One region of the Sporacetigenium sp. TC11 genome, then DNA from elsewhere that is predicted to be linked to it. Evidence: riboswitches for the same ligand, from Rfam matches in the RefSeq annotation. Region 1 holds a riboswitch; each other region holds the start of a gene.

Region 1 (5,030 bases):
TCAAATGGGGCTATATGGAGACTAAATCACGGATATGTAGATACAATAAGAGAATTAAAGGATTATCTTCCGAGCTTAATAAAAGATGAAAATAAAACTAAGATAACTATTAATTTGCCTATAATCAATACAAAAAACAAAGTAGAAATTATGGTCGGAGATTATATGAAATTTGGAAGATACAATTATGAAGATATAGTATGGCAAGTAATTAACAAAGAAGATGATAGACTATTTTTATTGTCTACAAATATTGTAGAATATAAGGAATTCGGAGGTTATGCAAATTGGAAAAATAGTTCAATTAGGGAGTTTTTAAATAATGAATATATATTTTTGAAAGATTTTACTGATTTAGAAAAAAGCCTAATAATACCTGTAGATAATGAATATTTATATGAAAATTCACCTTATGAACCTGATATAAATGGGTGTTTAAAAGGATATGATGAGACGATGAAAAGAGTTTCGAAAAATGATAAGGTATTTATACTTTCCATGAAAGAAGTTGTAGAATTTCTAAAAAAACAAAATTTAGCTTATACTATACATGGGAAATCTTATTGGCTTAGAGATTTTTCTTACGAAAAGATGCCAACATATGATAAGATAAAGTCAGAAAGTTACAAAAAACAAAGAGTAGTAAAAGATAATGCAACAATAAGTAGAAAAGACTATCATGAAATAGACGGTATAAGACCTGCTATTTACATAAAAAAAATTGAAAAATGTATAGGAAAGGGAAGTATATACGATCCTTACATATTATAAAAAATATAAGGTGGTTTTATGTATATAGATGCACACAATCATTTAGATTTTTATGAAAATAAAATTACAGAAGCCATAGATTGTATAAATAAAAACAATATACTAACTTTAGCTTGTTCAATGGATATAAAAAGTTATATAGAAAACAAGGAAATATCTAAGAAAAGTAATTTAATAATACCAACTTTTGGAATACATCCAAACAATGCAAATAACTACGGTGACTGTTTAGAAAAATTAGATGAGTATATAATAGAAACACCGATTATAGGAGAAATAGGCCTTGATTTTCACTGGATTGAAGATAAAAGTACTTATTCAAATCAAATAAAGGTGTTTGAGTATTTTTTGAAAAAGGCAAAACAATACGATAAGGTTATAAATGTACATACAAAAGGTTCAGAAGAAGAAATTGTGAATTTACTAAGAAAATACGATGTAGGAAATAATGCTATAATTCACTGGTATAGTGGTAATATAAATATTTTAAATATGCTTATAGACATGGGATGTTATTTTACTGTAAGCGTAGATATCCCATATTGTAAATTAACTCAAGAAATAGTTAAATATATACCTATACATAAGTTACTTGCAGAAACAGATGGCCCTACAGCCTTGGAGTGGGTTAATGGACAATATGCAATGCCAAGCTATATAAAAAATGTGTATTATGATATATCTAGAGTTAAAAAAATAGATGAAAATGAATTAAAAGCACAAATTAAAAATAATTTTGTAAAATTAGTCAAAAACTTACAAATAACGTCTTTATTATAATAAACACTTAATATATAATAAAACTTAGAAATCATTTTACAAACAAAAGTATATCGGGGGAGTCGGTAAACCGTCTGAGAGGAGATTGAAAATCTCGACCCTTGAACCTGAATTGGGTAATGCCAACGGAGGGAGATGAAAATTTGCTAAATTAAGTAGGTTTAAGTCTTATCCAAAGTCGGATAGGACTTTTTGTATTACAAATAATAAAGAAGAGGTGGCTTAAATGGTAGTAGCAGATATAACAGTTTTCCCACTAATACCAGCTATTAGTGAAGATGAGGTATATAAAGTAGTAGATGCAGCAATTGAATATATTAAAAATAGTGGTCTACAATATGAAATAGGAGCAATGAGCACTACAATACAAGGTGAATTTGATGAGGTATTTGATTTAATAAAAAAGGTTCACAAAATACCTTTTGATTTAGGAATAGAAAGGGTTATAACAACTGCTAGAATAGACGAAAAAGTTGGTGGTCTTACAATAAATGAAAAACTTAAAAATCATAGATAAAACTAAAGAAAACATACTTCCTGTAATTTTTATATTAACTATTATTATTATTTGGCAATTTGTTGTAGAGTTTAAAAATATTCCACAGTATTTAATCCCTACCCCTTTGGACATAATAGAAGTTTTTAAAGAAGATTTTGATACTCTAAAGGATCATACCTTAGTAACTATTTATGAAGGTGTTGTTGGATTTATACTTGCTGTAATATTTGCATTTTTACTTGGAATAATTATGGATTTTTTTACAATAGTTAAAAGATGTCTATATCCAATACTTGTAATATCTCAAACTGTACCAACAATTACAATAGCTCCACTACTTATAATATGGTTTGGATTTGGGTTATTACCTAAGGTAATAGTAGTTATGATAACTTGTTTTTTTCCTATAGTTATAAATTTTGCAGATGGACTAGAAAAAATAGACAAAGACTACATAAATTTATTCAAAACTATGAAAGCTAATAGATGGCAAATTTTTTCACATCTTAAACTTCCAATGGCTATGAATAGTTTCTTCTCTGGAATTAAAATATCTGTAACATATATGATTATGGCTGCAACTATTGGAGAATGGTTAGGAGGAGATAAGGGATTAGGAGTTTATATGTTAAGGGCAAAAAGCGCTTATGCCCTAGATAAGGTATTTGCATCAACTATTATAGTTGTATTTATTAGTATAATATTTGTTCTAATAGCAGAAGTTCTCAAAAAAATATTCGTATACTGGAATGAGGAGTGATTATATGTTTAAGAAAAGATTAATATCGATATTAGCAAGTACAATTTTAACTGCATCTCTTTTATCTGGATGTGCAGGTCAAGATAAAAAAGAAGATAATAAAGAAACTTCTAAGTTACAAAAGGTTAAGGTGGTATTGGACTGGACTCCAAATACTAATCATACAGGATTATATGTTGCATTAGAGGAAGGATACTATAAAGAAGAAGGCTTGGATGTTGAAATAGTACAACCTGCAGAAAGTACTGCACCTGTACTTGTAGCTACTAATAAGGCTGACTTTGCTATAAGTTATCAAGAGGAAGTTACATATGCAAAAACTTCAGAAGACCCACTACCTATAAAAGCTATAGCAACTGTGATTCAACATAATACTTCAGGATTCGCTTCTCCTAAAGATAAAAATATTGTTTCTCCAAAGGATTTTGAAGGAAAATCGTATGGAGGATGGGGATCTCCTTCTGAAGAAGCAGTTTTAAAAGCTGTTATGGAAAAATCAGGAGCAGACTATTCTAAACTAAAGCTTGTAAATATGGGTAATGATGATTTCTTTACTGCAACAAAAAAACATATAGATATGGCTTGGATATTTGAAGGTTGGACAGGAATAGAAGCTAGATTAAAGGGTGAAGAAATAAACTATATACCAGTTAAAGATTTAGATCCAGCACTTGATTATTATACTCCTGTAATAGTTTCTAGTGAAGATAACATAGATAATGATCCAGAAATGGTTAAGAAGTTCTTAAATGCTACATCTAAAGGATATAATTATGCTATTAAAAATCCAGAAGAAAGTGCTAAAATACTACTTAAACATGCTCCAGAATTAGATGAAAACCTTGTAATTGAAAGTCAAAAGTTCTTAGCTGATAAATATACAGATGATGCAGCAAGATGGGGCGAAATGAAAGATAGTGTATGGAATAATTACACAAAATTCCTTTTAGATAACAAGTTAATTGAGAAGGACATGAAAGCAAGTGAGGCATATACTAATGAATTCTTGCCAGAAAAGTAATATCAAGCTAGAACTTAAAGATATAAAAAAGTCCTTTGATAATACAAAGATACTAGATAAAATTACAATTGAAGTAAAAGAAGGAGAACTTGTATCTATATTAGGTCCAAGTGGAAGTGGTAAAAGTACTATATTTAATATTATAACTGGGATAACAAAAGAAGACAGTGGAGAAGTAAATGTAAACGGAGAGATAAGTTATATGCATCAAAAAGATTTGCTTCTTCCGTGGAAAGATATTTTAGACAACGTATCTCTTCCCTTGGTTTTAAAAGGAGAAAGTAAAAAGAAAGCTAGAAATAAAGCTGAAAAATACTTTGAAATATTTGGACTTAGTGGATATGAGAAAAATCATCCTCATCAACTTTCAGGTGGGATGAGACAAAGGGCTAATTTTCTTAGAACTTTTGTAAACTCAAGTGATATTATGCTTTTAGATGAGCCATTTGGAGCGCTTGACTCTATAACGAGATATAAAATGCAAGAATGGCTACTAGAAGTTAGGAATAGTCTAAACATAACTACATTATTTATTACTCATGATGTAGAAGAAGCTGTTTTCCTTTCAGACAGAATATATATTATATCTGAAAAGCCATCTAGAATTAAACATGAATTTAGAGTGGACAAAGAAAATAGAGAAAATTTAAAAAGACAAATACTAGATATTCTTTAAATTTTATTAAGGACTACCACATGGTAGTCTTTTTTCTTATAAAATGATTTTGTATTACATATAATTTATTATATAAATAGTTAAAGGAGTGAGATATATGATATATATAACGTCCGATATTCACGGAGATTTTAATAGATTTTCACAACTATTAAAAGATATAAAATTTTCATCAAAAGATAAAATATATATACTTGGAGATGTTATATATAGAGTAGATAAATCATTTAGACTTATGAAATATATAATGGATACTCCTAATATGCATATGGTACTTGGAAATCATGAAAAATTATTCATAGAGATTATGGACATAGTAGATAATGAATTTGTATTAAATATAATTAAAGAAGTCGTTGATGGGAAAATAGGACTTGAAGACGGTATAAAAAGTATATGTTTATTAAATAAAGAACAAATTGAACAATGTGATATAAAACCTCACCATTGGAGATGGTTACTTAAATCAACAGGTGAAGGATATAGCTTATTAAAAGAGTTTTTAGATATTAACACTAAAGAC
Region 2 (5,030 bases), on a different contig from region 1:
ACTTATTGTTTTATTAGATTTTAAGATATATTTAATAAGTTTTAATACTCTTTCTGGATCTAACCCTAAGGGTTGTGGTGCACTTACACCAGGCGCAAAAGCTGATGAAAATACATCAGTACATATTGTCATATAAATATGATCCTTTGATTTCATAAAGTCATCTATCTTATCTATTACATTCCAATGCCCGCTATCTGCAATATCTTTTGCCCATATATATTTAACTCCAAGCTTATCTGCAGTTTTAAATAACTCAACTGTATTGCCACGTTTTTGTATTCCAACGCAAAGATAAGAGTAATCTATATCTCTATATTTGCATATATCTGCTATTTGTCTAAACATAGTTCCTGATGTCCCACCATTTGGATATGGTCTAAGATCAAAATGAGCATCAAAGTTTATTATACCTATACTTGGTTTATCATTAGTTTGTGATAAATAATTCAATAATCCATTGTAGTGTCCAAAGGCAACTTCATGGCCTCCACCTAAAACAATAGGGAAGAGATTTAAGCTTAAAATCTTTTCTATGGCTTTTGAAAGTAACTCTTGGCTTTCTTCTAAAGTGCAATTTTCACAAAATATATTTCCTGCATCAAAAATTTTTACGTCTTTTGTAAACCAGCAAGGTAGATTAACTAATTCTTTTCTAATACTTAAAGGACCATTAGCAGCTCCTACTCTCCCTTGGTTTCTCATAACTCCTTCATCACTGCAAAATCCAATAAATGCAAAACCTAATTTACCACTATACGGGATTAGCTCATCTCTTAAGTCAATATTTTTAACCCATTGATGCCATCTAAATGCATCAAAGTTGCTTTCACTATCTACTCTCCCTTGCCAAACTTCATCCTCTGTTGTCTTATAATTTATGCTAAACATTGTCCCCTCCCAATTTATGTTATGCTAAAATGCTTAATATATTTTTTATGAATATCTTATCTATCATTAATAGTAATTTAATTCTATATATTTTTCAATACTATAGATACCAGTTCCTCTTTACAAAATATTCTAACTCCTAAACTATTCTCCTGTTTTATGAGTTCATCAAATATAATATTACTAAATATCAATTAAAGACAATAAAAATTACCACATTTAATAAATGTGGTAATTTTATATAATTAATATAACTATTCAAATGTTGGAATATTATCTAGATTGTCATTTTTATCTCCATTAGGATTACTTCTCAAATATTCTCTTCCATTTCTAGCCTTACCTACATTTACACCTTCTATAAGATGGTCTTTAGCCAACATTATAGCACTTTCAATAGCATAGACATTTCCATCTTGCAACATAACATCAGTAATGTCTCCCTGTTGATTTTTTCTTACCTTAATTATCTTTGTTTTATTATCCATGGTAACATCTCCCTTATACTTATTTGTATCTATTAGTATTAGAAGATATTTTATAATTATTCTATTTTTTAATAACCACCTTACAAATTAGCTCCTTCTTTTAAATTAATAGTTTTTGTGATTTTAAAATATGTAATTAAAAAATAAGCAATTAAACTTCCACCTATAGTACTTATTAAAAATGGAGTTACGTAAAATAATGCAGCTACTTCTTTACCCATTACAAATTTGGCTATTGGAAACGCCAATAATCCGCCTAGTATTCCTGTTCCAAATATTTCTCCAAATACAGCTAAACTCACCTTTTTAGTTTTCATGTACAACATTCCAGCTAAAAGGACTCCAATCATGCTTCCCGGAAATGCCATAAGCGACCCTGTTCCCAATACATTTCTCAATAACGAAATGCAAAATGCTATTGCAAGTCCATACCAAGGACCTAATATTACAGCGCTTAATACATTTATCGTATGCTGCACAGGAAAACACTTAGCTACTCCTATAGGTATAAAAATAAGATTACTTCCTACTACACCTAATGCTATAAACAGTGCTGAAAGAGTTATTTTCTTTGTTTTCATTTACTTAATCCTCCCTTTAATATTTTTAAATAAAAAAACACAAACCCATAGGATTTGTGTTTTAATTAGCACATTATATAATAATACTCATCAACAAACAACTTCCTACGCTGGCATTACCCAGTTCAGGTTATTAGGGTCAAAGAATTAAGGTTCTTACTCTCAGTTGGCCTATCCAACTCCCCTGTGTTATGGATTATTTAATTTTATAGGATAATTATAACATAATAAGCAAACACTATATATAATAACTTTTACATAGGAGGTTTTTAATATGGCACTTACTAATAAAGAAAAAACTCTAATTGAAGACAATTTAAATGCGGAATATTTATGTATAAGAAAGTACGAGCAATATGCTGCAATGGCTTCTTGCCCAAAATTAAAGCAAGTATTTAAAGATCTTGCACAAAAAGAACAACAACATGCAGACACACTTACAAAGCTATTATCTTCAAACGGTGTAAACACTCAAAATCTATTTGAAAGTTATAACAAGCCTCAAGGAGATTTATCAAGCGTACAAACTAGTCTTGGAATTACAGATGGTCAACTTCTAAGCGATGCTTTAAGTACGGAAAAGCACGTTTCAGGTTCTTATAACAATGCTGTTTTAGAGTCAGTTGATGCTAAAATAAGAAAACAACTTCAACATATACAACAAGAAGAGCAAAATCACGCTGAAACATTATTTAATGAAATGAAATCAAGAGGATTGTATAATCCATCTTAAATCAAAGGGAGCATAGGTTAACTATGCTCCCTTCTTTTTTATTTTAATACCCGTATTTTTTATTATTCAAAACTATATCTATATCTTCTTCATACTGTGGAAAAAGTCTATTAAAAAACATTTTAAAAAACTTATTACTATCTACTTTTGTAAGAACCATACAGTTTGGTCTTTTTCTTAGAAAATTCCCTTCATCTACCATACTCATTCCCATTGCTTGCCCTTCAGTTATAACATCTAAATAATATTCCTTTCCACTACATAAACTTTTGTCTAAAACATAGGCTATTGCAAGAGGATCGTTTATTACACATCCCAAAGTTCTTTCTTGTTTCCAATGGAAATCCACATAAAATCTAGTAATATCAACTATAAATCTTGAGAGATCATTATTAAATTGTCTTATCATTTCAATGTAATTTGGAGTAAGTACAACCTCTCTTGTTACATCAAGTCCAACCATAGTAATTGGAACTTTTGAATTATTAAATAAATACTTTGCACTATGAGGATCAACCCAAAAATTAAACTCAGCTACAGGAGAGCAATTTCCAAAACTTTTAAATGATCCTCCCATAAGTACAATTTCTTTTATTTTAGAGAAAGCATCTTCATTTTCTTTCATAGCTTTAGCAATATTAGTAAGAGGCCCTATGGCTACAATAATAATATCTTTTTCTTTATTTATAGTATCAATAATAAAGTCAACAGCACCAGTTTTATACTTTATATCTTCTAATTCTTCATAATAATATTCCCCTAATCCATCTTCTCCATGGGTATCCTCTGCTACAACTAACTCTCTTTCAAGAGGATCAGTCTCTCCTAAATATACAGGCACATCGAGTCTATCCATATTTTTTAAAACTTTAAGAGCATTTAATGCCCCCTTTTTTCCATGTACATTCCCAGAAACAATCGTTATTCCTTTTACATCAATTTCTTCAGCTTTTAGCGCAAGAATAATTGCAAGTACATCATCAATGCCTGGATCACAATCTATAATTACTTTCCTCTTATCCATAATTCACCCCTTATTTATATTTGTCCTATTTTGAGTAACACAATAATCATGACAAGCATATTATTATTATGAGTAACTATTTATAAAAGGATGTGTATTAATTATGTTTGCTTATGCTCTTTTAAATGGGGGGTCTTTGGCTCCAAATCTAAAAGGTAATGTATATTTTATAGATATACAAGGAGGGGTTCAGGTATGTGTTTCGGTAACTGGTTTGCCAGAATATAAACCTGGCGAAAATGGTAACCTTCCTATAGGACCACATGGTTTTCATATTCACGAAAATGGAACTTGTGAAATAGGAGATCCTAATGACCCTTTTATGGATGCCGGGGGCCACTGGAATCCAAATAATCAACCTCACGGAAACCATGCAGGGGACTTCCCTACTTTATTTTCAAACAATGGAGTTGCCATGATGTGTTTCTTCACTAATAAGTTTAGGGTTCAAGATGTAATAGGAAAAGCTGTTATAATACATCAAAGTCCAGATGATAACAAGAGTCAACCTGCAGGAAATGCTGGCAAAAGACTTGCTTGTGGAGTTATTACTCAAGGAACAATACCTCCTACGCAACAAAATAGAATGTATTATTATTATTAAAATAAAAAAACGTAATGAGTTAGCCTTAGCTAATTCATTACGTTTTTACTATGCTGATTTTCTAGAATTTCCAGAAATGTTACCCTTAAATATTCCAAAAGGCTTACCAACTGGTAAAAATACTCTTCCAAAATGATTGTTTAGTACAGAGGCTGCACAACCATAAAAAGATAATAATGATACTATAAGTTCTGAATATCCTGCTAATTCATGTGAAAATTCTGGCATTATTCCAAAAGAGTTCATACTTAATCCTAAGAATAAAAAGTTTATAAAAAAGAAAATACTAAATAATACCTTGTGAGTTTCCATAGCTCCTATTGTCATAAATACAGTAAATATTAAATATCCGATGAATACAACCCCTGTTTGCTTAGGATCTGCATTTTGTGCAAGTATGGGTCCAAATACGCCTCCTTGAATTAACCAAGTAAGTGCCATGCCAAACCAGAAAAATGCATAACCGCCAAATGCAGTTGCTCCAAATGTATTATTATGTTTAAAATCATTAATGCAAGCTATTAACTGTACTGATGCTCCTAAAAATATAGCCCATGGTAATAATAATGATGTTCCTTCTGTAATTCCTAGTTTTTGTGAAGATGCTACTAGTGTTATTATGGCCAGACCAAATAACCCAAGACCAGATGGGTCAGCAGTTACAACTTTCACATTTGTTGTTTCTTTCATTTTTTACCTCCATTAAATA
Region 3 (5,030 bases), on a different contig from region 1:
CTTACAAGTTCTGAGTAAGATGGATTAAATACATTTTTAACGTTTTCCTCACTAAATAATTCCCTTATATCTCTTGTGCTCAATCCATAAGCTAGTGCTAAAGCAATTATAGAACCTATAGATGTACCTGAAAATAAAGTTGTTTTATCTATTATGTCTGGATCTAATTCATATAATCTATCAACCAATGTAGCTGAAAGACATCCTTTTACTCCTCCACCTTCAAAAGTCATTATGTTAAAGGTTCCTTTTTGCCCATTTCTTATTTTATTTTTATGTCCTTTTTTAATTCTAATCTTAGTAGCCATGTAAACACCCCCTGTTTTAAATATCAAAAAATATATCATTACATTATATGTTTTAGGTCATATATTGTGCTAAAAATTTCGCTACCCTCATGTCGCCAACGACCTTGAGAAACAGGTCCGTTGCTCAAAAAAGCTCGCCAACGTGGCGAGCTTTTATATTCCTAAATATTCTAATATTCCTTCAACTATTCCTTCACTTAAAAGGTCTTGATATTGAGGGTCTGTTAAGTTCTTTTCTTCTTGAGGATTAGATAAGAATCCTGTTTCTATTAATATTCCTGCCATATTTGTTTCCCTTATAACTTCAAAATTTCCAGGTAAAACACCTCTGTCCTTTGTATCCAAATACATAAATATATTTTCGTGTACTATTTGAGCAAGTTTTTTAGAATCTTCCGTTCCACGTGTATAATAATAGGTCTCTAATCCATTGGCTGTATTAGCCCCTTGTTCTGAGTTTTGATGTATAGATATAAATGCATCAGCTCCTAGAGCATTTGCAGAATCCGTTCTTTGGTCTAGTGTCAAATATGTATCATCAGTTCTTGACATTATAACTTCTATTTGCGGATATTCAGATAACTTAGAACCTATTTCTTTCGCTATTTGTAAACTTACTTCTTTCTCTAAAACTCCTGTAGGTCCCTTAGCACCTTGGTCATTTCCTCCATGACCTGGATCTATAAATACCTTATATCTTGTTATAGTTGTCCCTTTTGATGCCGATTTAAGTTGAGTTTGTTGTTTTACTGTTTGTTCTTTAGCCTGTACATTATCTTTACTCATTAGAGTATTTACAAGTAAACTGATGCCAAATATTATTGTACTAAGTGCTAGTATTAGAATAGCAACCCTTGTTTTCTTAATTCTTCTTCTCTTTCGTGTTTTCACGACTTTCCTACTCATATACTCTCACCCTTTTTTATTTCTTATGCCTTAATTTTACCTAATTGTAATTTTATCATGATAAGGCATTTTTTTCAAACTAAAAAGCATTTCAATTATTGAAATGCTTCATAAATATTTATTGAGTTATATTAGGTATTGCAGTACCTATAGGATCAGTTTCTTCTGATGGCTTTTGAGGTACTTGTGTATTATCATCTGGTTTATTATCTTCATTATTATTTTGATCTGGATTTTGGTTTGAATCTGGGTTTGGATTATTAGGATCTATGTTATCGTTATTTTCGTTATCTTTACCAGTATTATCTTTATTAGGATCTTCTACATTTACAGGTGGCTTAGGTGAATAAACTGGCGTTGATTTTGGCTTATTTTTCTTTTTTACAGGTGCCTTAACTACCACTTTTTCTTTTTCAACTATTAAATCATTTCCACTTATTCTGTAATCAGCTACTTGAAATGATTGTAAAAACATTACTGGTATATATACTTCATTTTCCTGATATATGGATTCTGTATCTGTAGGAACATTCCACCCATCTACATTAGTTACTTTGAGTGGTTCATAATGGTCATCTATTTTTGCAAATGATGCATACTCCTTAACTGCTATATTTTTTCCATTTACATTAAATATATAGCCATCTTCCATTTCTTTGTATTCCCCGCCTAATTTTTTTACAAATAGCTTTACAGGCATGTATTTTTCATTATCTTTAGTAAATAATTCTACACTCTGGGAATATGAACTATTCCCAAGGACCATTGATGATACTAAAGTAGCTACCCCCAGAGTAATAATTTTTCTTTTCATAATATTTCTCCTTTGTACAGATTAATATATTATAGAAGTTTCCGAGAAAACTATTACGTCTTTGTGCTCACTATTATATTCCCAAGCTGTATCTTCACCTTCCATAGGTTTCGCAATTGCTATTACCTTATCTAGATTTTTGTCAGGATTTAATTGATCTATCTTTTTTATTAAAAATTCTATTTGATACAATGCTTCTCTATCTTCTAATGTATCAGGCATTTTCATATCTATTTGTGCAAAATCATTTTCTTGTTTTATTCTTTTTATTTCAAATTCCTTTGGTATAGAATTTTCTAGCTTTTTAGTTATTAAGTTGTATTTTTTTAAAGTTATATAGCTTTTATCAATGTCTTTAGTATATATTATACCTTGACTTATTTTAGAAATATCTCCAGAATAAATTTTTGCATCATTTTGATTTTTAAATATGTATATTTGTGCTTGTTTTATATTTTTATCTTTTGTAATGGATTTTTTATATAGATTTTCAGATAAATAGTTTGCTTGGTCAGGTCTTATTTCATCTTTCATAAATATATTGTAAACTGACTTCTTTTGTCCATTTTCTTCAATTATATTTTCGGAAATAATCTTGTAATCTTGCTCTGATATTACTTCAAATTGCTGTGAGTTTACAACTTGTCCACTATTTTTCTTAAATAAATCGTCTACCCTAGTCTCCCCTTGACTTAATGTAAACCCTAGAGTGACAAATATCGTTCCTAGTATAGCGGCAACTGTTATTTTAAATTCACTACCCCTTAACTTACTCAATTTAAGCACATCCTTCTTAAGTATATGTATATATCTATTATACCAAAATTTTCTAATTAACAAATAAGTATCGGTATACTAATTCTGACATATGTCTACAATTATTTTTTTATTTTCTTAAAAATATGTTGATTAACTATTTATTATATGTTAACATCAAAAACAAATATAATAGTTATTCGCTAGGGGTGCTGGATAAGGCCAGCTGAGATAAAGACCCGTTAAAGTCTTTGACCCTTAACCTGATCTGGATAATGCCAGCGTAGGAAAGTGTATAGTATTAATATGTCATCTTGTACATATTTAGCACAAATCCTTATGGGTTTGTGCTTTTTTATTTTACAAAAAGGAGGTGCCTTATGATAGTAAATGGGAAAGTTTATTCTTTTGAAGGTAATATTACAATCTCTGACTTACTTAAAAAGCTAAATCTAAATTCAGATTTAGTAGTAGCTGAAGTTAATTTAAATATAGTTTATAAAGAAAATTTTAGTGATACAATTTTGAATGATTCTGATCGCATAGAAATTATAAGCTTTGTTGGAGGTGGATAAAATTGGATATACAAAAACTAAAAAATGCCAAAATTGGCATAGCTGGTGCTGGAGGTCTTGGTTCAAATATAGCTATAGCATTAGCTAGAATAGGAGTAGGAAATCTTATTGTTGCTGATTTTGATGTTGTAAATAAATCAAATTTAAATAGACAGTATTATTTCACAGACCAACTTGGTGTAAAAAAAGTATATGCGTTAAAAGAGAATATATTAAGAGCAAATCCAGATATAAATGTAGAACCTATAGATGTTTTGCTAGATGAAAGTAATATATGTAATATATTTAAGGATGTAGATATAGTAGTTGAAGCCTTTGATAATCCAAAATACAAGGCTATTATAGTAAATACTGTACTTAGTAATATGGATAAAAAAATAGTAGCATGTTCAGGTATTGGCGGTTATTACTCATCTAACTCTATAATAACTAAAAAGATAAATGATAGATTTTATTTAGTTGGGGATGGTTTGTCTGAAGTAGGTGAAGATGTAATGCCTTTAGCTCCTAGAGTTGGTATAGCAGCTCATCATCAAGCAAACATGGTTTTAAGGCTTATACTTGGAGAAGATGTTTAAGGGGGATTAATATGGATAAGTTAAAAATTGGTGGAATATCTTTAAATAGCAGATTATTTGTAGGTACAGGAAAATATTATTCTAACGGTATAATTCCAGACGTTTTAGATGCATCCGATTCACAGGTTATAACTGTTGCACTTAGAAGAGTTGATTTAAATTCTAGTGAAGAAAATATATTAAATTACATACCTAAAGACCGTATACTTCTTCCTAATACATCTGGAGCTAGAAATGCAGAAGAAGCAGTTAGAATAGCTAGACTCGCTAGGGCTTGTGGCTGTGGAAACTGGATAAAGATAGAAGTTATATCAGATAATAAATACCTACTTCCTGATAACTATGAAACTATAAAAGCTATAGAAATATTAGCTAAAGAAGGATTTATAGTTCTTCCTTATATGAATCCAGATCTTATGGATGCAAAAAGGATGGTAGATGCCGGAGCTGCTGCTGTTATGCCTCTTGGATCACCTATAGGGACTAATAAAGGTATTAGAACAGAAGAAATGATTCAAATATTAATAGATGAAATAAAAATTCCTATTGTTGTTGATGCAGGAATAGGAAAACCTTCACAAGCAGCAAAGGCCATGGAAATGGGAGCTGCTGCTGTATTAGTTAATACTGCAATAGCTTCATCACCAAATCCTATTCTTATGGCAAATGCATTTAAACATGCTGTAATAGCTGGCAGAAATGGTTATTTAGCTAAGCTTGGTGAAGTAAAACAATATGCACAGGCCTCTTCTCCACTAACTGGTTTTTTAAATGGAGGAGAATAATTATGAGTTTTTATGACGCATATTCAAATTATAAAGACTTGGACTTCAATGCTTATTTTGAAACTATAAATGACTATAACATAAAAAGCATACTAAACAAAGAAAAACTAGACACTATGGATTTTTTAGCTCTTTTATCTCCTAAAGCTAAAAATCATATTGAAGAAATGGCTCAAAAAGCTCACAAAATTTCAGTTCAACATCATGGAAAAACTATACTTTTATATACTCCACTTTATGTAGCAAATTACTGTGATAATAAATGCTCTTATTGCAGTTATAACATAGAGAACAATATAGCTAGAAAA
Region 4 (5,030 bases), on a different contig from region 1:
TTTCAGCTCCTAACCACTCTCCTATGGTAGCCCCTGCAACACTATATGTAGCAGCTATTTTTAAACTACTTAAGAAATTAGGCAGTACAGAATTCATATGTAATTTTAAAAATATCTGAAGTTTACTTCCTCCTAATGCTTTTAAAACATCTTCTAAATCTTTATCTACACTATTTAATCCATCTAGAGTACTTATAACTATAGGAAAGAAACAAAACAACACTACAACTGCCACCTTTGACCATATCGTATATCCAAACCACATAATCATAATAGGTGACAATGCTATCGTTGGAATTGTTTGAGAAAATATTATAATTGGGTATAATGTTTTTCCTACATTTTTCCAAAGATATATAGAAAGTGCACAAGATATACCTATAATTACTGATATACTAAGGCCTAATATTGCTTCACCTAAAGTTATTAATGAATGATTGTACAATAATTCTCTTTGGGTGAACAAAGCATCAGTGACTTTAGAAAACCTAGGCAAAATATACTTTGGTATATTAAAATATGGTATTAAAAACTCCCAAGCTAAGAAAATAAATATTAAAAATGTTATGGGGAATATATAATCCTTAAATTTCTTCATTATATCCTCCCCCCTTTACCATCTATCTCATCGAGAATATTTAAAATATCCCTTTTTAGCTCTATAAATTCACTAGAAAGTGTTGTTTCATAGTTTCTAGGTCTTCTAAAATTAACGTCTATAGACTTTAAATTTTTATATGGTATTTGTGTGCAAATTAGTATTCTATCAGATAAAAGCAATGCCTCATCAATATCGTGAGTTATCATAAATACTGTATTTTTTTGTTTTTGGCAAAGATCTAATAACCATGTTTGCATCTTTCTCCTAGTCAATGCATCTAAAGAAGAAAATGGCTCATCTAATAAAAGTATTGAAGGATTATTTACTATAGCCCTTAAAAAAGAAGCTCTTTGCCTCATACCCCCTGATAATTCATGAGGGTATGATTTTTCAGTACCTTTAAGTCCAAAGTCTTCAAAGTATGTAGCTGCTATTTTTCTAGATTCTTTTTTACTATGACCATTTAATTCAAGTCCAACAGCTGTATTGTCGAGGATATTTCTCCAAGGCATTAATGAATCATTTTGGGGCATATATCCTATAACATTTTTATTATATTCCTTTGCTATTTTGACAGTGCCTGTTTGTGGTTTTAGTAGCCCTAAAATCAACCTAAAAAGAGTACTTTTCCCTGTTCCACTAGGTGCAATTATTGTAATAAATTCATTTTTGTCTATGCTAAAGGATAAATCATCGATTATAAGTTTTCCTGAATCTTTATACCTAAATGATAAATTATTAATTTCTAGTGCTTTCATCTAAATAACCCAACTTTCTTTTTTATAACACCCATCCCAAAACATGTACTCATATTTTGAAGAAAGGACAAAGAGATTTTCTAATTTTTGAAGTTCTCTCTCTGGAAGACCTTCAGCAAGTCTGTCCATTAATTTTATACACCAATCATTTTCCTTATTGTATTCTTCATCTGCATAAGTAAGTATCCACTCTTTATAAAGAGGGTGCTCTAATGCCTTTTTATCTTTAGCTAAAGTATTACCAATAAACGCATAACTCCACATACAAGGAAGTAGTACTGCCACTAATTCTGCTAATGATCCTTGATTAGATATTTGAAGCATAAACTTAGTGTATGATAAGTTATTTGCATTTGGTTTTGTACCTTCAAGTTCTTCTTTAGTTACTCCAAACTTCTTTGCAAATTCAATATGTGAATCCATTTCAATATTTACTATAGCATTTGCACATCTAGAAAAAGCTTTCATATCTTCTAAATTATCTGCTTTAACCATTCCTAATGCGAAAATTTTTATGTAATCTATTAAATAAACATAGTCTTGTTTAACGTAAAAACAAAACTTTTCTTCTTCCAAAGTGCCTTGACTGAGTTCTTTAAGGAAAGGATGCTCTAGGTAAGCTTCCCAAATTGGTTTAGCTTTTGATAATAATCTTTGTGAAAATTGCATAAAAAAACTCCTTTCAAACAGTATTTAACATACCATCGAAAGGAGTTGATAATTCAATAATTATAAATCTATATAAACTAGATTTAACTTATGTATTATACTACAACTTCCCTTCGCTGGCATTATCCAGTGCAGGTTCAAAGGGTCTGAATAAAATTCATCTCAGCCATAACGGCTCCCCTAGTACATATCTAAATTTTATACTTTAAATAAAATAATGTCAATGATTAGTAGAATTCTGTCGATATATTATTTGTATAAAAATCAAAATATTTAGTTGACATTTATCATAGTATGCTTTAATATAATCTAAAATAATGCTAATAACAAATCAATACCCGATTGAAGCTTTATAGAAGAGTTGTCAAATTTGACACACCGAAGGAATAACACTCTCAGGTACTTTTATAAAAGTAGGACTGTAAAGCTTAGGGAACTCTGGAGAGACCCATTATGGGCGCCGAAGGGGCAAGGCAATTTAGCTCAATCTCTCAGGCAAAAGGACAGGGATCACATACTATATACTTAGTACTTTTTTGAGTACCTTTTTATAGTTGTCATTTATCCAGAGCTGAATCTATATTAGATTTAGCTCTTTTTAATTCTCCTGTCAATTAATTCATTTTTCTCTGTTGATTTATTAAAGCAAATAATTTTAAGGAGTGTATTTTTATGAATTTAATTGATGTTTTAAACCAAATGGACACTTTCATATGGGGTCCACCTTTACTTTTACTATTAGTAGGTACTGGTATCTTATTTTCTTTTAAGCTTGGATTTTTGCAAATTACTAAACTCCCTACTGCTCTAAGGTTGATTTTTAAAGCTGAAAACAATGGTAGTGGTGATATTTCTAGCTTTGGTGCTTTATGTACAGCTCTTGCTGCTACTGTTGGTACAGGAAATATAGTTGGTGTTGCTACTGCTATAAAAGTGGGAGGTCCTGGCGCATTATTTTGGATGTGGGTTGCTGCATTCTTTGGTATGGCTACTAAATATGCTGAAGGTGTTCTTGCTATAAAGTATAGAACTAAAGATGAAAACGGGCAAATATCTGGTGGACCAATGTATTACATAGTAAACGGTATGGGTAATAAATACAAACCTCTTGCAATTTTCTTTGCTATAAGTGGTGTGTTAGTTGCACTTTTAGGTATTGGTACTTTTACTCAAGTTAATTCTATAACTGATGCCATTAACGGAAGTTTTGGAATTGACCCTAGAATGACTGGAATTGCCTTGGCTTTAATTGTTGCTTTAATTATATTTGGAGGACTTAAAAATATATCTAATGTTTCAACTGCGTTAGTTCCTTTTATGTCAGTTCTTTATATATTAATATGTTTATTAATTCTAGCAAGTTCATTTGATAAAATACCATCTGCTTTTATGTTGATAATCAAAAGTGCTTTTACTCCGGTTTCTGCATTTGGTGGATTTATGGGAGCTAGTGTTTCTATGGCTATTAGAAATGGTATTGCTCGTGGTGTATTTTCTAATGAATCAGGACTTGGTAGTGCACCTATTGCTGCAGCTGCTGCTAAAACTGAGTGGCCTGCTGAACAAGGTCTTATTTCTATGACTGGTACTTTTATAGATACTTTAATTATTTGTTCTCTTACTGGTTTTTCACTTATATTGTCCGGTGTTTGGCAAGGAGATTTAAATGGTGCTATTATGACTCAAAGTGCTTTTGAAAGTGTACTTCCTGGTATCGGACCTTTATTTTTAACAATTAGTTTAACCTTATTTGCTTTTACTACCATACTAGGGTGGAGTTATTATGGTGAAAGATGTTTTGAGTTTTTATTTGGTACTAAAGGCATAAATGGTTATAGAGTTGTCTTTGTTTTTATGGTACTTCTTGGATCATTTTTAAAGTTAGAAGTAGTTTGGATAATTGCCGATATTGTAAATGGTCTTATGGCTATTCCTAACTTAATTGCTCTACTTTACCTTATGCCTGTGGTTGTTTATGAAACTAAGATTTATATGGATCATTTAAAATCTAATAAATAAAATCATTTGTATTTTAATTCTCATCAATAAAATACAAAATAAGTATTGCAAATATAACTAAATATAAACTTAATAGTTAAAAAATAACTAGACTTTTTATATATGGATATAGACAAAATAATATTGACTTTAAAATAATAAATAAGGAGTGATACTATGTTTAAAATGACAAATTTAAAATCTGATGAGTTAAAAGCAGTACAAGAATTAGAACAACAGTTAAAAAGTAGATTAGGTGAAGATATTGCATTAATCGCTTGGAAAGACGAAGATAAAGATAAAACTAAAGATACTCATAAAGAATCTCATATGTAAAAGATGTAAATTAAAATTGTGATTTTTAGTTATTTTATAAAAGTGGTGAGACTCAAATCTCACCACTTTGTATTTTATTTATATACCTTTAAACTTAGAGAGTTGATTCTAATTCTAACTTTTCTTTATCAAAAGTGTCTATTTGCTTATTTCTCATAGTTTTACCCCATCTTGCTAATGATTCAAGTGCAGGTATTAAGTCTTTACCATCTTCTGACAATGAGTATTCTACCCTTGGTGGTATCTCCATATACTGCTTTCGATTAACAAGGCCATAGATTTCCATTTCTTTTAAACATTGGGATAACATCATATTTGTTATTCCATCAACTTTTCTTTTAAGTTCGTTATAACGCAAAGTATCATTTTGATTCAAAGCCCATATAATAGGAAGTCTCCATTTACCCCCAATTAATTCTAGGGCATATGTTAATGGACAATTTTTAGTATTTTCATTTTCATTACTTTTACTATTCATTTAATAACTCCTTTAGTCAGTTTTTTCTTACTTAGTCATTAAATACTGCATACTTGTAGTTTTTTTATCATGTATTATAATTATATCATAATTGATCAATTAATTTTATTTAGGAAATCCTAAGGCTTATTTAAATACAAGGAGTGAAATAAATGAATATAACATATGAAGTTATACCTAATGATAAAAT

Evidence for each region. A riboswitch is a leader RNA that binds a small molecule or an ion and turns the genes downstream of it on or off. The one in region 1 is predicted to bind thiamine pyrophosphate.
Region 2: it holds a riboswitch for thiamine pyrophosphate, as region 1 does, so the genes downstream of both, thiW (energy coupling factor transporter S component ThiW) here and ACUSRV_RS13845 (MTH1187 family thiamine-binding protein) in region 1, are expected to answer to the same signal.
Region 3: it holds a riboswitch for thiamine pyrophosphate, as region 1 does, so the genes downstream of both, thiS (sulfur carrier protein ThiS) here and ACUSRV_RS13845 (MTH1187 family thiamine-binding protein) in region 1, are expected to answer to the same signal.
Region 4: it holds a riboswitch for thiamine pyrophosphate, as region 1 does, so the genes downstream of both, tenA (thiaminase II) here and ACUSRV_RS13845 (MTH1187 family thiamine-binding protein) in region 1, are expected to answer to the same signal.

Annotation. Positions count from the first base shown of each region.
Region 1 covers NZ_JBYVNY010000011.1:8,355-13,384, reverse strand. The annotation lists gene ACUSRV_RS13855 (patatin-like phospholipase family protein) at 1-771, shown strand, start outside; gene ACUSRV_RS13850 (TatD family hydrolase) at 790-1,551, shown strand; TPP riboswitch at 1,597-1,702, shown strand; gene ACUSRV_RS13845 (MTH1187 family thiamine-binding protein) at 1,778-2,068, shown strand; gene ACUSRV_RS13840 (ABC transporter permease) at 2,043-2,810, shown strand; gene ACUSRV_RS13835 (ABC transporter substrate-binding protein) at 2,815-3,831, shown strand; gene ACUSRV_RS13830 (ABC transporter ATP-binding protein) at 3,809-4,507, shown strand; gene ACUSRV_RS13825 (metallophosphoesterase) at 4,605-5,030, shown strand, end outside.
Region 2 covers NZ_JBYVNY010000001.1:59,589-64,618, forward strand. The annotation lists gene hutG (formimidoylglutamase) at 1-891, opposite strand, end outside; gene ACUSRV_RS00295 (DUF3892 domain-containing protein) at 1,146-1,379, opposite strand; gene thiW (energy coupling factor transporter S component ThiW) at 1,460-1,960, opposite strand; TPP riboswitch at 2,045-2,156, opposite strand; gene ACUSRV_RS00305 (spore coat protein) at 2,235-2,693, shown strand; gene ACUSRV_RS00310 (nucleoside hydrolase) at 2,737-3,717, opposite strand; gene ACUSRV_RS00315 (superoxide dismutase family protein) at 3,821-4,321, shown strand; gene ACUSRV_RS00320 (acetate uptake transporter) at 4,370-5,011, opposite strand.
Region 3 covers NZ_JBYVNY010000001.1:598,670-603,699, forward strand. The annotation lists gene ACUSRV_RS02790 (patatin-like phospholipase family protein) at 1-308, opposite strand, end outside; gene ACUSRV_RS02795 (N-acetylmuramoyl-L-alanine amidase family protein) at 462-1,214, opposite strand; gene ACUSRV_RS02800 (hypothetical protein) at 1,333-2,028, opposite strand; gene ACUSRV_RS02805 (hypothetical protein) at 2,050-2,805, opposite strand; TPP riboswitch at 2,980-3,091, shown strand; gene thiS (sulfur carrier protein ThiS) at 3,165-3,359, shown strand; gene thiF (sulfur carrier protein ThiS adenylyltransferase ThiF) at 3,362-3,937, shown strand; gene ACUSRV_RS02820 (thiazole synthase) at 3,949-4,722, shown strand; gene thiH (2-iminoacetate synthase ThiH) at 4,725-5,030, shown strand, end outside.
Region 4 covers NZ_JBYVNY010000008.1:46,255-51,284, forward strand. The annotation lists gene ACUSRV_RS11975 (ABC transporter permease) at 1-598, opposite strand, end outside; gene ACUSRV_RS11980 (ABC transporter ATP-binding protein) at 598-1,359, opposite strand; gene tenA (thiaminase II) at 1,360-2,028, opposite strand; TPP riboswitch at 2,120-2,220, opposite strand; glycine riboswitch at 2,457-2,545, shown strand; gene ACUSRV_RS11990 (alanine/glycine:cation symporter family protein) at 2,701-4,047, shown strand; gene ACUSRV_RS11995 (hypothetical protein) at 4,204-4,362, shown strand; gene ACUSRV_RS12000 (winged helix-turn-helix transcriptional regulator) at 4,457-4,840, opposite strand; gene ACUSRV_RS12005 (GNAT family N-acetyltransferase) at 4,993-5,030, shown strand, end outside.